4 regions of the Nonomuraea sp. NPDC001699 genome follow, and region 4 is predicted to be linked to each of the others. Evidence: riboswitches for the same ligand, from Rfam matches in the RefSeq annotation. Region 4 holds a riboswitch; each other region holds the start of a gene.
What was found. A riboswitch is a leader RNA that binds a small molecule or an ion and turns the genes downstream of it on or off. The one in region 4 is predicted to bind cyclic di-AMP.
Positions count from the first base shown of each region.

Region 1 (3,692 bases), on a different contig from region 4:
GGCGGAGATGGAACTCCTGCGCGGACGCACCCCTGACGTCACCGGCAGCGTCGCCTGCACCGTGGACGGCCTGCGGATCGCCGGCGACCTCGACGGCGACACCGGCGAACAGGTGGCGGCGCTGTCGGCGGCGCTGCTCGCGATGAGCAGCCGGATGCTGACCATGGCGGGCCGCGGGACGTTCGAGGAGACCCTCGTGTCCGGCACCGCCGGGTTCGTGGCCCTCTACGCCGCGGGCCCCACGATCGTCCTCACGGTCCTGGCGGGACCCGGCGCCAACGTCGGGCTCCTACGGCTGGAGGGCAGGAAGACGGCGGCCTCCGTGGCCGCCGTGGCACGCAAGCACTGACCATCCCACCGAAGCGGAGGAAAGCATGGCAGGCATGGACGTCTCCCTCAAGGAGATGATGAGCATCGACGGCACGATCGGAGCGGCGATCGTCGACCACGGCAGCGGCATGGCGCTCGGCACGCTCGGCGGCTCGAAGGAGCTGGACCTCCAGGTCGCGGCGGCGGGCAACACCGAGGTCATCAAGGCCAAACTGCGCACGATGGACTCGCTGGGCCTCAAGGACGGCATCGAGGACATCCTCATCACGCTGACCGCGCAGTACCACATCATCCGCCCGCTCACCGGCCGCAGCGGCAAGGGCCTGTTCCTCTACCTCGCCCTCGACCGTAACCGGGCCAACCTGGCCCTGGCCCGGCACATGCTCAAGGTCATCGAGGAGAAGCTGGAGCTCTGACCGGCCCGCTCACGGCTCCGTGGCGACCTCCGGGCGTACGGCGGCCGCGGAGCCGGTGTGGGCGCTGATCTCGGCGATGATCTCGGGCCAGAGGGGGCGGGGCAGGTCGTGGCCCATGCCGGGGTAGGTGACCAGGCGGGCGCCCGGGATGGCGGCGGCGGTGGCCCGGCCGCCGGCGATCGGCACGAGCTGGTCGTCCTCGCCGTGGATGACCAGCGCGGGCGCCCTCAGCCCGCCCAGTGCCGCCGTACGGTCGCCGGAGGCCATGATGGCGGCCAGCTGGCGGGCCGTGCCGGCCGGGTCGTGGCAGCGGTCGAAGGCCAGCCCGGCCAGCCTGCCGACGCGTTCGCGGTCCAGCTCGTAGCCGGGCGACCCGATGACGGACCAGGTCGCCAGGGCGCCGGCGACGACCGACTCGCGATCGGTCGCGGGCTTGGCGAACAGCACCGCGGCGGCCGCCTCGGTCGGCGGGGCCGCCTGGGGGCTGGGCGTGGACATGATCGAGGTCAGGCTCAGCACGCGCGCGGGATGCCGGATGGCCAGCGCCTGGGCGACCATCCCGCCCATCGAGGCGCCGACGACGTGCGCGGCGGGCAGGCCCAGGACGTCCATGAGCCCGGCGCTGTCGTCGGCCAGGTCGTCCAGCACGTACGGCGAGGGCGCTCCCCATGGGGGAACGCCCTCGTCGTGGAGGTGCGTGGACAGGCCCGCGTCGCGGTTGTCGAACCTGACGACGTGGTGCCCCCGCTCGGCCAGGAGTTCGCAGAACTCGTCGTCCCAGTGGATGAGCTGGGCGCCGAGTCCCATGATGAGCAGCAGGGGCCTGCCCGCGGGTGAGCCGAAGCTCTCGTAGGCGATCTCGATGCCGTTGGCGGCTGCGCGCTGGATCACAGCGACCAGAATGTCATTCTGGTCGTCCGGCGTAAAGGCCGGAATGTCCGTGGGTCAGTCGTTGAGGAGCTTGCGCAGGCGCTCGCCGCCGAGCACCACGCCGCCACCGGCCAGGACCAGCACGCCGGCCATGACGGTGCCGCCCATCGCGACGGTCTTCCCGACGTTGCCCTGACCGCCGGCGGAGGTTGCCGCGTCGTCGGCGGGCGCCTCGGCCAGGACCTTGGGGGGCTCGGCCGGGTTGGCGTCGTACCTGCTCCAGGCGCCACTGGAGAAGGCCACGGGGTAGTTCTTCTTGCCCTTGCCGTCGCCCCACTTGGTGATGACGTAGTCGATCTTGATGTGGCCCTGGCCGCCGTTGCCGTCCACGCCGAGGGTGTCGGAGTTGAAGGTGCCGCCGGTCAGCTCGGCGAAGGTCTTGGCGTCGAGGTCGAGCATGACGCCGCGGTTGGAGGGCTCGCCGGGACCGCGGTCGCCCACGAAGAACGGCATCTTCTTGCCGTTGTAGGTCACGTAACCCTCGGTCATGAGGGGCCAGCTGGGACTGGCGGCCAGGCCCTTCTGCATGGGCTTGCCGCTGGCGGGAAGACCGGTGTCGCCGGCGCGGCCGGAGGAGTCGTCCCAGAAGTACGAAGCCTTGGTGGATCCCTTGAGCAGGATCTTCTGGTCGTCGCCGGTGTCGGCGTGGGCGCCGGTGGCGGAGATCGTCAGCGCGCCCATGGCGGACACGGACAACAGGGCGAGAGAGCGCAGGCCAAATCGAGACATGAAGCAGTGAAGTCCTTCGCGAGGGGACAGGGGGAACGCGCGTGACTACGGTGCGTAACCGGGCAGAGCGCCGAAAGGGTGGTTACGCGGCGCGTGGGGGAAAGTCGGGGAAGAGACCGCTCAGCAGGCGGTCGTCACTACACTGTCCGGGGGTACGACGAGGTGGTACATGCGTGAAGTCCTCTCCATCTCGCCTACCGGGTTAGCTGACGGGTTCGGGCGTGGAGATGCCCTACCGGCACAGGGCCGGATTCACCCCAATGAGATGGGTCCCCGGTTCCCGACAAGTCGGGATTCGGCGCCAGCTGTCGCCCCTCTCCTGGTAGGGACTACGCCACCAGCTGGTAATTGGTTAAGACGGTACCCAGAGATTCGGACAAATACAAACGAATCGTCATGAACCGGGTAAAGATCTACCTGTCGAGGTAAAGAGAAAGGGGGCACGGCATGCCGTACCCCCAGCTAAATTCGACCTTTCAGCCGCCGCTCTTGCGCCTGAAGGATCTTTTACTCGAGGCCGGGCCGTGCGCCCCGTGGATCTTCGACGGGTCCACGCCCCTGCCACCCGCGGCCGAGTCGGCCTGCTGCCCGCGCTTGCGTTCCAACGCCTCCCGGAACTTGCGCTTCATCTCGTCCTCGGGAGTCTCGCTGACTTCCGGCTCCGGTGTTTCCGCCATGAGGACCTCCTGGTATTGGGGACATCCACAGCTTCGCATGACGCCGCTTACGACGCGAAACCGGCCTCCACTCTGCTCTCCGGCGACGGCGTCTGCTCCAGCCGCCTGCCGGGCATCATGACCAGCGCGACCAGGGCGATCACCGCGCCCGCCACGCCCAGCGACGGGATCACCACGGCCGCCGCCGAGGCGTGCGCGGCCGCGAGCCCGTGCACGGGCGCGTCCGTGGTGATGACCGACGTGTACGCGGTGCCGGCCAGCGCCAGCGCCACCGAGCCGCCGATCTGCCGGAAGAAGGTGAGGTTGGCCGAGGCGGTGCCGATGTACTGCGGCGCGACGGCCTGCTGCACGGCCACGGTCAACCCCGACAACATCGGCCCCATGCCGAGCCCGATGAGCACCATCCACCCGGCCAGCAGCAGGCCGTCGGTGCGCAGGGTCAGGTTCAGGCAGAGCAGGCTGCCGGCCACCAGCAGGAACGGCGCCCCCACCAGCCACGGCTTGTACGTGCGCGTCCTGGACATCAGCGTCCCCATGAGCGCGCTGCCCGCCACCATGGCCAGCGTCATCGGGTAGATCCTCAGCCCGGACTCGGTGGCGCTGACGTTCA
Region 1 covers NZ_JBSFGF010000012.1:40,571-44,262, forward strand. Annotated here, with positions in the region: gene ACWCSU_RS31320 (roadblock/LC7 domain-containing protein) at 1-349, shown strand, start outside; gene ACWCSU_RS31325 (hypothetical protein) at 375-746, shown strand; gene ACWCSU_RS31330 (alpha/beta fold hydrolase) at 756-1,637, opposite strand; gene ACWCSU_RS31335 (hypothetical protein) at 1,692-2,405, opposite strand; cyclic di-AMP (ydaO/yuaA leader) riboswitch at 2,582-2,716, opposite strand; gene ACWCSU_RS31340 (DUF5302 domain-containing protein) at 2,882-3,082, opposite strand; gene ACWCSU_RS31345 (MDR family MFS transporter) at 3,130-3,692, opposite strand, start outside.
Region 1: it holds a riboswitch for cyclic di-AMP, as region 4 does, so the genes downstream of both, ACWCSU_RS31335 (hypothetical protein) here and ACWCSU_RS17390 (C40 family peptidase) in region 4, are expected to answer to the same signal.

Region 2 (3,692 bases), on a different contig from region 4:
CGGGGTGGTGAACGCGGCCACGGCCAGGATCACGCCGCCGACCAGGGCCAGGGCGATGCCTGCGGCGCGCCTGGAGCGGGATTCGGCGCGTTGCCGTTCTCGGGCGATCAGGTGTTCCGCCGTTCCTACCAGGTCGCCGGGGCGGCCCGTGCCGTCCTTTCCGCCTTCACCACCCTTGCCACGCTTGCCGCCTTTGCCGCCTTTGCCGTCGCCTCGGCCCTTGCCGGGCTTGCCCGGGGCGTCCGCGCTCTCGGCGGGGTTCTCGGCGGGGTTCTCGGCGTCCTTCGCGTGGGGGCGCTCGTCGGGGGTGGGGGGATGGAGGTGGCGGGGGTCCTCGGTGTCGGGGTCGGCGTCCGCGTCGGGGCGTTCGCCGGGGGTGGGGCCGGAGGTGTCCGGGTCGTCCGGGTCGTCGGGGTGACCTGGGGACTCAGGGGGTTCGGTGGTGCCGGAGGGTTCCGGCGGGCCGCCGTCGCCGGGGCGCCCGTCCTCGTCGTCCCTGATGGCCACACCGCCGCCGTGGCCCGCCGCGACCGCCGTACCGGGCTCGTCGGCCCCTCTGGCGACCGCTCCCGCAGGCTCGTCCCCCTCCCGGGGCGGGTCGTTCCGCTCGCTCATCTGCCTCCCCTTCACGCGAGCTGCTCTCGTACGTACTCGCGCCACCGTGCCGCCAGTGTCTCGGCGGTCAGCCCCACGGAGGCGAGCGCCTGATCGACGCCGGCCACGCGGGCATCACGGTAGAGCCGTACCAGGGTCCCGTCACCGAACCGGTCTGCGAGGAAGCGACACGCCATCCAGGCCTCCTGGTACGCCCGCGCGAGCCGTCCGGGGTCGGCTGCCGTGGGGGCGAAAGCCGCGGCTCCGGGCAACTCGCTCGGCAGTCGGCCGGCCCGTACTTCGGCGGCGAGTTCGGCGGCGGCCGTCCTGACGGGGAGTCCGGCGTCGCGGTAGGCCACGTAGTCGGCGAACCCCTCGTAGAGCCAGACGGGCAGCCGGTCGGTGCCCGCGGCGACGTGCGTGAGCTCGTGGGTGAGGACGACGTCGCGTCCGGTGGGGGTGAGCCGAGCGAAGGAGCCGGGGACGATGATCACCCTCGGGCCGTCGGCCACCGCGGCCAGCCCGTCCAGCGGGCCCGTGCCCGCCAGCCCGGCCGCCTCGGCGTCGGAGTCCGGTACGACGACCAGCGCGCGTACCGGCCGGCCGAGCAGCGCGGACACCCGGCGACCGGCGAGGTCGGCGCGACGGGCGAGATCGGCGAGCACGCCGGGCTCGGCGCGATGCCCCACGACCACGGACCGTCCGCCGCGGACCACCTGACCGCCGCCGGCCCACAGATCGCGCGCCCCGGCGGGCAGGACGGCGCCGGGCGGCGCGTCGGCGACCACGAGAACCGCCGCCAGCAGCAGGACGGACAGGAGCAGACGCGGACCGCGGAGGGACGGACGCACCTGCGAGGACACGGCCCGATGCTAGTCGGCCCGCGGCCCGCACGCCCCCTTCACGAGACCGGGCCCACGCCCTCTCCGCAAGGCCGGACCTGCGGTTCGCAGCAGGAAGCCGGACATGCGACAGGCCCCGGCCCGGACCGGGGAGGGTCCGGGCGGGGCCTGTTGTCACGCGCCGGGACGCACCGCGCCGACGAACGACGACTTCCGCCATCCGCCCAGTTTGTCGATGCGCACCCGTTCGCCGGTCCTCGGCGAATGGATCATCTTGCCGTGGCCGACGTACATGCCGACGTGGCCCAGCCCGTTGAAGAACATCAGGTCGCCCGGCTTGAGCTTCCGCCAGGAGACCTTGTGCCGAATGCGGGCGAACTGGCTGCTCGTCACGCGCGGGAGTCGCACCCCGGCCTTCTTCCAGGCGTACTGGACGAGTCCGGAGCAGTCGAACGCACCAGGACCCGTGGCCCCGTACCGGTACGGGTCGCCGATCTGGTGCTTGGCGACGGCGACGGCCTTGTAGGCCCTCACCTTCTGCCTGGCGGCCTTCGCCGCCTTGGCCGACCTGGCGCTCTTCGCCGACTTGGCCGACCTGGTGGTGGCCGCCTCGGCGGTGCTGGACACCGCGGTGAGCCTGACGGCCGATTCGCTCACCGTCTGCGCCCCGGCCGGCACGGCATGGAGAACCGCACCTCCGGCCGTCACGGTCATCGTGAGTGCGACGCCCTTCAGGGCGAGACGGGACAGACGGGGGTTATGCAGGGAGGTAGACAGGATTTCTCCTTGTGTCTTCCACGAACGCCTACCGGGTTAGCTGACGGATTCGGGCCTGGAAGTCGCCCTACGGCGCTGAACGCGCCGATTCACCCCTGATCCCGGGGGATGACGGGATCTTTGGGTCCCCGGCTCCGTGCCTCCTGGCTGCACGGACTCGGCAGGTCGCCACTCGATTGATGTGCCTGAATGGGGATATCGGCGGCGACCGACGGATTTTTATGTGGTCCACATCGGGGGGTTCCGATGTCGATTCGCGGCTCGCATGGCTTGCCGACCGCGACGCCAGAAACTACGCCGAGGGGTCAAGAAAGTGCAAAGGGGGAGTCAGGTTGTAAAGATCGAATAAAGGCACGAGTAAGGGAGGAAACCCCTGCTGGAGCCACAGGCTCCGTTACCTAAATGTGACCCTTCTCACACTTCCCGACGCAGGCGCTTGTCAGGGCCCTTTGACACCTTTTGTCCCCTTCGTCCCACAGGCCGGAAGAGCGGGCACGCCGGTGGTCCCTGCGGCCTTCGAGACGGGCGGCCGAGGGCGAGTGTCGGGAGGAGTCCCGGTGGACCGGAGGTCAGGGGCGGATGGCTCCGACCAGCGGGCGGCGATAGTCCGAGAGCCGGACGACCTTCACGACGTCACCCGTCTGCGGCGCGTGGACGATCTTGCCCCCGCCCGCGTAGATGCTGACGTGCCCCAGCCCCTCGCTGAAGATGAGGTCCCCGGGCTGGAGGTCCTTGATGTCCACCTTGCGTCCGGAGCCCCAGGCCCACTGCTGCCACGTCGTACGCGGCAACGAGACGCCGGCCGCGCGCCAGGCGGCCTGGGTCAGCCCTGAGCAGTCGTAGCCGCGCGGGCCCGTGCCCCCGAAGATGTACGGCTTGCCGACCTGGGCGAAGGCGAAGCGCAGAACGGCGGCCGCGTTGCCCGAGGCGGGACCGGTGTACTTGATGCCGGTGCTGTTGGGGTTGCCCGGGTTGTAGGCCCCCAGCTTGTCCAGGAGCTTCTTCTGCTCGCCGACCAGCTTCAGGACCTCGGCGCGCTCCTTCTGGACCGCGTCCCGCTCCTTGTCGGCGTCCGCCAGGGCGGTCTCGGCGTTGTCGCGCTCGACCTTGAGCCCCTTGTTCTCGCGGTCGAAGGCGGCCAGCTTCTCCAGCCGCTCGCGCGAGAGCTGCCCGGCCATGGCCATCCCGGCCAGCAGGTTCTCGGGGTCGTCCGCGCCCATCAAGCCCGGCAGGGACGCGACGTCCCCGCCCATCTTGTACGAGTCCACCGCCGCCCTGATGATGTCGGCCCGCAGGTCGGCGACCGTCTGCAGCTTCTGCTTGTAACGGTCGTTCAGCTTGGTGTAGGCGTTCTTGGCCTTCTTGTACTGCTCGGTCGCCGTGTTGTACCGGTCGACGACCTTGTCGGCCTTGTCGTTCAGCTTCTCCAGCTTAGCCTTGGCCTGCTTGAGAGTGGGCTTGGGATCAGCGAGCGCCGCA
Region 2 covers NZ_JBSFGF010000003.1:447,950-451,641, forward strand. Annotated here, with positions in the region: gene ACWCSU_RS12260 (M48 family metalloprotease) at 1-615, opposite strand, end outside; gene ACWCSU_RS12265 (hypothetical protein) at 627-1,457, opposite strand; gene ACWCSU_RS12270 (C40 family peptidase) at 1,611-2,093, opposite strand; cyclic di-AMP (ydaO/yuaA leader) riboswitch at 2,224-2,386, opposite strand; gene ACWCSU_RS12275 (C40 family peptidase) at 2,783-3,692, opposite strand, start outside.
Region 2: it holds a riboswitch for cyclic di-AMP, as region 4 does, so the genes downstream of both, ACWCSU_RS12270 (C40 family peptidase) here and ACWCSU_RS17390 (C40 family peptidase) in region 4, are expected to answer to the same signal.

Region 3 (3,692 bases), on a different contig from region 4:
CGACCTGGTCGCAGCCGTTCTCGACGGCCTGGCGCTGGGCGACGAAGGCGGCGGCGTAGTTGCCGCCGCACTTGGCGAAGCCGGTGCCGCCGGGCGCGGCGCGCGTGTACTCGGTCGACAGCCACACCGAGACGGGCTTGATGCCACCGGCGAAGTACGAGGCCGCCGGCGAGGCGATGACCATGTACTTGTAGGTCTTCGACGGGTAGTTGACGCCGAGCCCGGCCTGCGTGGCGAACATGAACGGACGCAGGTAGAGGCTGTGGCCCTCGGTGGTCGGCACCCACTCCTTGTCGGCCGAGACCAGGAGCTCCAGCGACTCCACGAACGCCTCCTCCGGCAGCTCCGGCATGGCCATGCGCTCGGCCGAGCGGTTGAAGCGGGCGGCGTTCGCGTACGGACGGAAGGCCACGATCGAGCCGGAGATCTGCCGGTACGCCTTCAGTCCCTCGAAGAGCTCCTGCGCGTAGTGGAAGACCGAGGTCGCGGGGTCGAGCAGGAGCGGCCCGTACGGCAGGAGCGCGGCGTCGTGCCACCCCTGGCCCTCGGTGTAGTCGATCGTGATCATGTGGTCGGTGAAGACCTGCCCGAACCCGGGGTTCGCCAGTACCTGCTCCCGCTCGGCCGCGGTGCGAGCGTGGTCGGAATGCTGCACGTCGAAGCTGAGCTTCTGAGCGATGGTCATGACGACGGTCCTTACTCTCTGCGAATCTACGATCCTGAAAGCTACTGCCCACGAGCAGTATTCGTACTTCCTATTGTCTTGCCATTTGGGATGGCAAGAGGCAGTTGGGATGGGTTCAACCCTCTGAACGCCAAAAAGCGCCTGGCAGTCCTCGTCGGGACCGCCAGGCGCGTACGGGGCTAGACGGTCCTAGCCGGATACTCGCGCGGAGATGTCGTCGCCGATCTCGCTGGTCGAACGGCCGGCGCGGCCGGTGACGCGCTCGGCGATGTCGGCGGCCACGGCCTGCTCGACCTTGGCGGCCTCGGCGTGCAGGCCGAGGTGGTCGAGGAGCATGCCCACGGACAGGATGGTGGCGGTCGGGTCGGCCTTGCCCTGACCGGCGATGTCGGGCGCGCTGCCGTGCACCGGCTCGAACATGCTCGGCGAGGTGCGCTCGGGGTTGATGTTGCCGCTGGCCGCCAGGCCGATGCCGCCGGCGATCGCGGCGCCGAGGTCGGTGATGATGTCGCCGAACAGGTTGTCGGTGACGATCACGTCGAAGCGCTCGGGCTGGGTGACGAAGAACATCGAGGCCGCGTCGATGTGGCTGTAGTCGGTGGTGACGTCGGGGAACTCCTCGGCCACGCGGTTGACCGTGCGCTGCCACAGGTCGCCGGCGAAGGTGAGCACGTTCGTCTTGTGGACGAGCGTGAGCTTCTTGCGGGGCCGCGACTGCGCCTTCTGGAAGGCGTAACGCACGACGCGCTCGACGCCGTGGGCGGTGTTCAGCGACTCCTGGGTGGCGATCTCGTGCGGCGTGCCGCGCCGCATGACGCCGCCGGTGCCGGCGTAGAGGCCCTCGGTGCCCTCGCGGACGACGACCATGTCGATGTGCTCGGCGGTGGCGCCGGCCAGCGCGGTCTCGACGCCGGGGAACAGCTTGACCGGGCGCAGGTTGACGTAGTGGTCGAACTCGAACCTGAGCTTGAGCAGCAGGTCGCGCTCCAGGATGCCCGGCGGCACGCTGGGGTCGCCCACGGCGCCGAGCAGGATCGCGTCGTAGCCGCGCAGCTCTTCGAGCACCGCGTCGGGCAGCGTCTCGCCCGTGCGGTGGTAGCGGGCTGCGCCCAGGTCGTAGTGGGTGGGCTCGATCTTCGTGCCCACGGCCTCCAGGGCCTTGAGCCCTTCGGCTACGACCTCGGCACCGATGCCATCCCCGGGGATGACGGCCAGGCGGATGTTACGCGACTCCATGGGCGGTACCTTACCGGCTCGTCTCGGCTGACGAACACATCATCTCAATCTCCGGACAATCCGTTTTGGGGGGATTGCGACCTTTTGACCGTTTCGTTAGAGTCCGACGAGCCTAATCCACGCAGCCGCTGCGTGGAGCCGGGGACCCATCTTTCCCCCCGGGGCGAATCGGCACCGCTCTCAAGCACCGCCGTAGGGCTACTTCCAGGCCCGAGCCCGTCAGCTAACCCGGCCGGCCACGTGGAAGGACAGTCCCCTGTCTAGCATCGCCATTCTCCTGGCGGTGGCGGCGGGCGGAGCGGGTCTCGCGCCCGCCGCTCCCGTCGCTCCCGCCGACCCCACCCCCGCCATCACCCTCACCGGCCCCCAGGTGAAACAGGTCCAGGAACGGCACGTGCCGAAACCGGCCTGGAAGGTCGCCCTCGAATACGCCATGGACAAGCGCGGCACCCCGTACGTGTGGGGCGGCGCCAGCGAGCGGGGCTACGACTGCTCGGGCCTCATGCTCCGGGCCTACGAGGACGCCGGCATCGAGCTCCCCAGAGTCGCCGCGGATCAGTACGGCGCCTTCTCCAAGAAAATCGCCTGGAAGGACCTCAAACCAGGCGACCTGGTGTTCTTCAGCGGCCTCGGCCACGTCGGCATGATCTCCAAGCCCGGCTACATGGTCCACTCCCCCCACACCGGCGACGTGGTGAAGGAGGAACGCCTGTCGCAGTGGCGCAGGCAGGCCTTCGTCGGCGCGGTACGCCCCGACCCCAAGGGCGTCAAGCGCTGGGCCGACTACGCCCAGCTCCGCAAGGCACCGGCCCCCGCCATGCTCACCGCGACCCTGTGACGACGACCTTCCCCGGCGAGTGTCCCTCCTCCTGGTAGCGGACGGCCGCCGGGATCTCGCCGAACGGGAAGGTCCTGTCGATGACCGGGGTGACCTCCCCCTGCTCGATCAGCCCGGTCAGCGTCAGCAGGTTCGCCCTGTTGCTCCCGCAGCGGACCACGTCCGCCCTGACGATCCGCTGCGGGACGAAGGACGCCGACGCCAGCGCGGCGAACATGTGGCCGGCCGGCTGCACCCAGCGGCCGGCCGGCCCGCCGACCAGCACGTACGTGCCCTTCCTGGTCAGCACGCGACGGCAGTCCGACAGCCGGCGGCCGCCCGCCACGTCGATGAGGAGGTCGAAGCGCCGGCCCGAGGCCGCGAAGTCCTCCTTGGTGTGGTCGACGACGTCGTCCGCGCCGAGCGAGCGGACCAGGTCCGCGTTGCGCCCGCCGCACACGCCGGTGACGTGGGCCCCCATCGACCTGGCGAGCTGCACGGCGAACGTGCCCACACCGCCGGACGCGCCGTTGACCAGCACCTTCTGGCCCGGCTGCACGCGTCCCTCGTCGCGCAGCGCGATCAGCGCGGTGTTGGCCGCCATCGGCACCGCCGCCGCCTGCTCGAACGACAGCCCCCGCGGCTTGGGGGCCACCTCGTCCTGCCGCAGGCAGACGTACTCGCCGAAGCCGCCCCGCAGGGACATCGCGTACACCTCGTCGCCGGGGCGGAACAGCGTGACGTCCTTGCCCGCCGCCTCGACCTCCCCCGCCACGTCGGCCCCGAGGACGGCGATGCTGGGCCGCAGCAGCCCGACCCCGCCGCCCATGACCCGGGCCAGGTACGGCTCTCCCCGCATGAAGTGCCAGTCATAGGGCTGCACGGACGTGGCCCGCACCCGGATCAGCACCTCGTCGTCGCGCGGCACGGGCCGCTCGACCTCGGTCAGGACGA
Region 3 covers NZ_JBSFGF010000012.1:231,414-235,105, forward strand. Annotated here, with positions in the region: gene ACWCSU_RS32295 (branched-chain amino acid aminotransferase) at 1-685, opposite strand, end outside; gene ACWCSU_RS32300 (3-isopropylmalate dehydrogenase) at 875-1,921, opposite strand; cyclic di-AMP (ydaO/yuaA leader) riboswitch at 2,021-2,174, shown strand; gene ACWCSU_RS32305 (C40 family peptidase) at 2,205-2,759, shown strand; gene ACWCSU_RS32310 (NAD(P)-dependent alcohol dehydrogenase) at 2,743-3,692, opposite strand, start outside.
Region 3: it holds a riboswitch for cyclic di-AMP, as region 4 does, so the genes downstream of both, ACWCSU_RS32305 (C40 family peptidase) here and ACWCSU_RS17390 (C40 family peptidase) in region 4, are expected to answer to the same signal.

Region 4 (3,692 bases):
CGAGGATGACGCCGTCGATGATCCTCGCGACCAGACGCTGCCACCACTCCGCCAGAGGGGCCGGAGCGCCCGGGGGCTGCACGCCGACGGGCTGACCGTAGGGCTGGCCGTAGCCGGGCTGACCGTAGGGCTGCGACTGCTGCTGCTGGCCGTATGCCTGGCCGTACTGCTGCTGGTCACCGTACTGCTGTTGCCCGTAGCCCTGCTGCTGCTCGCCGTACTGCTGCTGGGCGTAGCCCTGCTGGCCCGAGGCGGGCTGCTGGCCGTAACCCTGCTGGCCGTACTGCTGCTGGGCGTAACCCTGCTGCTGGCCGGAGGACTGCGGCTGCTGGCCGTAACCCTGCTGGCCCTGCTGCCCGTACTGGGCCTCCTGGCCATAGCCCTGCTGCTGCTGACCGTAGTCGGGCAGCGACTGGGGCTGCTGGCCGTACTGCGGCTGCTGGCCATAACCCTGCTGGCCCGAGGCGGCCTGCTGGCCGTACTGGGCCTCCTGGCCATAGCCGGGCTGCGTGTACTGCTGGCCCGAGGACTGCGGCTGCTGGCCGTAACCCTGCTGCTGGCCGGAGGCGGGCTGCTGGCCGTAACCCTGCTGGCCCTGCTGCCCGTACTGGGCCTCCTGGCCATAGCCCTGCTGCTGCTGACCGTAGTCGGGCAGCGACTGGGGCTGCTGGCCGTACTGCGGCTGCTGGCCATAACCCTGCTGGCCCGAGGCGGCCTGCTGGCCGTACTGGGCCTCCTGGCCATAGCCGGGCTGGGTGTACTGCTGGCCCGAGGACTGCGGCTGCTGGCCGTAGCCCTGCTGCTGGCCATATCCCTGCTGCTGGCCGTACTGGGGCTGCTGGCCGTAGCCCTGCTGCTGGCCGTGCTGCTGTTGCTGACCGTATTGGGGTTGCTGGCCGTAGCCCTGTTGCTGCTGCTGGCCATATGGGGGCTGGCCATAGGCGTCGTCCGCCCGGTAGCCGACCACAGTCACGTCCGGGTCGGGCTCACCGGGGCGACGGCCCTGGTGCTGCCCGTACTCGGGGTTCTCGCCGGATTCGTCCTGTGGATACGGCGGCTGTCCGGTGCTCACCGTGTCACCTCGCTTCGAGTGCGCATGTGGCACGTGTCAGGACACATGCCTGTGCTGCCCAACGTATCGACATAGGTATCAACAATCACCTTTCCAAGTGGTCAAGGTCCGCGTCACCCGATGTCAGATGCAGCAGCATGCGGGTGTTGCCAAGGGTGTTCGGTTTGACGTGTTCCAGATCAAGGAACTCCGCCACACCCTCGTCGTACGAGGCCAGCAACTCGGCGTAGACCTCGGGTGAGACCGGCGTGCCCTGGATGGGGCGGAAACCGTGCCTCGCGAAGAAGTCGACCTCAAAAGTCAGACAGAATACACGTCGCAGCCCCAGATCCTTCGCCTGCCGGACGAGTGCCGAGACGATCCGATGCCCGGCCCCCATTCCCCGGCACGCCGGATCGACCGCCACCGTACGGACCTCGGCGAGATCCTCCCAGAGCACGTGAAGCGCGCCGCAGCCGACGACCTCCCCGCTCAGCTCGGCCACCCAGAACTCCTGGACGTCCTCGTACAGCGTGACCGTGGCCTTCTCCAGGAGCCGCGGACCCGCGCCCGCGTAGGTGTCCACGAGACGCCTGATCGCGCGCACGTCGGGCGTGCGGGCACGCCTGACCACGACCGCGGTCTCGGGGACTGCCACTTCGGCCACCTGCTCCATGGCTCTCCAGGGTACAGATCTCATTACGGCTCAGCCCTAAATCCCACGTCTCGGGCATCTCATCACATGCTGTGTCCAGATGAACACGCCCCGACCTGGAGCTTTCCTCCAGTCGTCACCCCCCAGAATGCTGGACAAAAGGTGCAGAAGCCCGCTTCCGTACGGCTACCCACGAGATCACCTTGTGACCCTTCAGTTGTGAAACCTCTACAGACTCGGTAGTTCCGGTTGAGCGCGAACCCGGAGTGCATTAGTGTCCAGCGACGATGTTCTCCGCGTAATGCGCGCGGAAAGACACGCCCAATTCCCGCAAGGGAAGCCGGGGAACCACCGGTGGCGAGCACCTCGCGCCACCACTCGGGGTGAATCCGATCATCTCGGTAGGGCTGCTCCGGCCCGAACCCGTCAGCTAACCCGGCCGGCGTCGATGAGAGGAGCTTGGTTGGTGAAGCGGACGCTCGATCGCGAGGGGAAGCCGGGGGGCAGGCACGCCCGTCCCCGGGAGCAGGCCAGGCGCTCACGTCGCCTCGGCGTCATCGGCGCCGCCGTCGCCGCGATGCTGTTCGCCGTACCCGTCGGTTCCGCCGCCGCCGACCCGAAGCCGTCGCTCTCCGAGCTGGCCGACCAGGTCGAGAAGATGCACGAAGAGATCGAGACGCTGACCGAGGAGTACAACGGGCAGCGCGAACGGCTGAAGTCCGCGCAGAAGGCCAACGACGCCGCCCAGAAGACCCTGGCCACCAGCGAGTCCGACCTGGCCGCCAAGCGCGCCAGGGCCACGCTGCTCGCCCAGAACGCCTACATCACCGGCGGCCTGGACAAGGCCCTGGTCTTCGCCCAGTCCGACGACCCTGAGACCTTCCTCGACCGGGCCGCGACCACGTACGCGCTCGAACAGCAGCAGGGCGAGGAGGTCAACCAGCTCGCCAAGGCCATGGAGGCCGCCGAGCGCGCCAGGTCGGGCGCCAAGACCCGCATCGCCGAGGTCCAGAAGATCGTCAGTGATCTTGAGGGCAAGCGCTCGAAGATCACCAAGCTGGTCGCCAAGGTCGAGAGCAACCTCTACCGGCGGGCCGTCGGCGAGGCCGGCCGGCCCGGCACCCGCGCCGTACGCGTCAACCTGCCGGTCATCGGCAACGGCAAGGCCGCCCAGGCCGCCAAGTGGGCCCTCACCCAGCAGCTCAAGCCGTACGTGTGGGGCGCCGAAGGGCCGCGCTCCTACGACTGCTCCGGCCTGGTGATGGCCGCCTACCAGCGCGTGGGCATCTCGCTCCCCCACTACACCGGCGACCAGTGGACGGCCGGCACGCACATCAGCCGCGACCAGCTCCGCGCCGGCGACCTGGTCTTCTTCTACAGCGACCTGCACCACGTCGGCATCTACATCGGCGGCGGCATGATGGTCCACGCACCGCAGACCGGCGACGTCGTCCGGATCTCCGCGCTCGGCAATCGGCCGTTCGCCGGCGCCGTGCGCATCGCGGACTGACCGGCGATTCACTTCGGAGTTCCGCGCCGTCAGATGAGCTGGCGGCGCGCCGCCCATGCCACGGCCTCGATCGCCGTGGCCACGCCGATGCGGTCGCAGATGCCTCTGAGCCGCCGGCGTACGGTCCGTCCGCTGATATCCAGCCGTCTCCCGACCCGGTCGACGGTCACCCCTCTGGCCAGTTCAGCCAGTAACGCCAAATCCGCGTGGCTCAGCTCAACGCCTTCAGTGAGCACATCCACCGGGAGCCCTCCCCCCAACAGCAGAACTTGGACCTTTCAGTAGGAGCAAAGCCGCTCGTCTCGGTGAAGGTAAACGCATCGCGGAAAGGTCGTCAAGCACGACAATCGCCGCCCTTGACCAGTGCTATTGACATGATCACTTATATGTGACGTACTCCGCATATGTCGGCACGCCACGGTCCGCTATGAATGGTCCAAACGATCAATTGGCCGGCCCGGTCCAGCCACCGATGA
Region 4 covers NZ_JBSFGF010000005.1:164,052-167,743, forward strand. Annotated here, with positions in the region: gene ACWCSU_RS17375 (RDD family protein) at 1-82, opposite strand, end outside; gene ACWCSU_RS17380 (hypothetical protein) at 191-1,147, shown strand; gene ACWCSU_RS17385 (amino-acid N-acetyltransferase) at 1,158-1,727, opposite strand; cyclic di-AMP (ydaO/yuaA leader) riboswitch at 2,015-2,166, shown strand; gene ACWCSU_RS17390 (C40 family peptidase) at 2,173-3,216, shown strand; gene ACWCSU_RS17395 (helix-turn-helix domain-containing protein) at 3,246-3,458, opposite strand.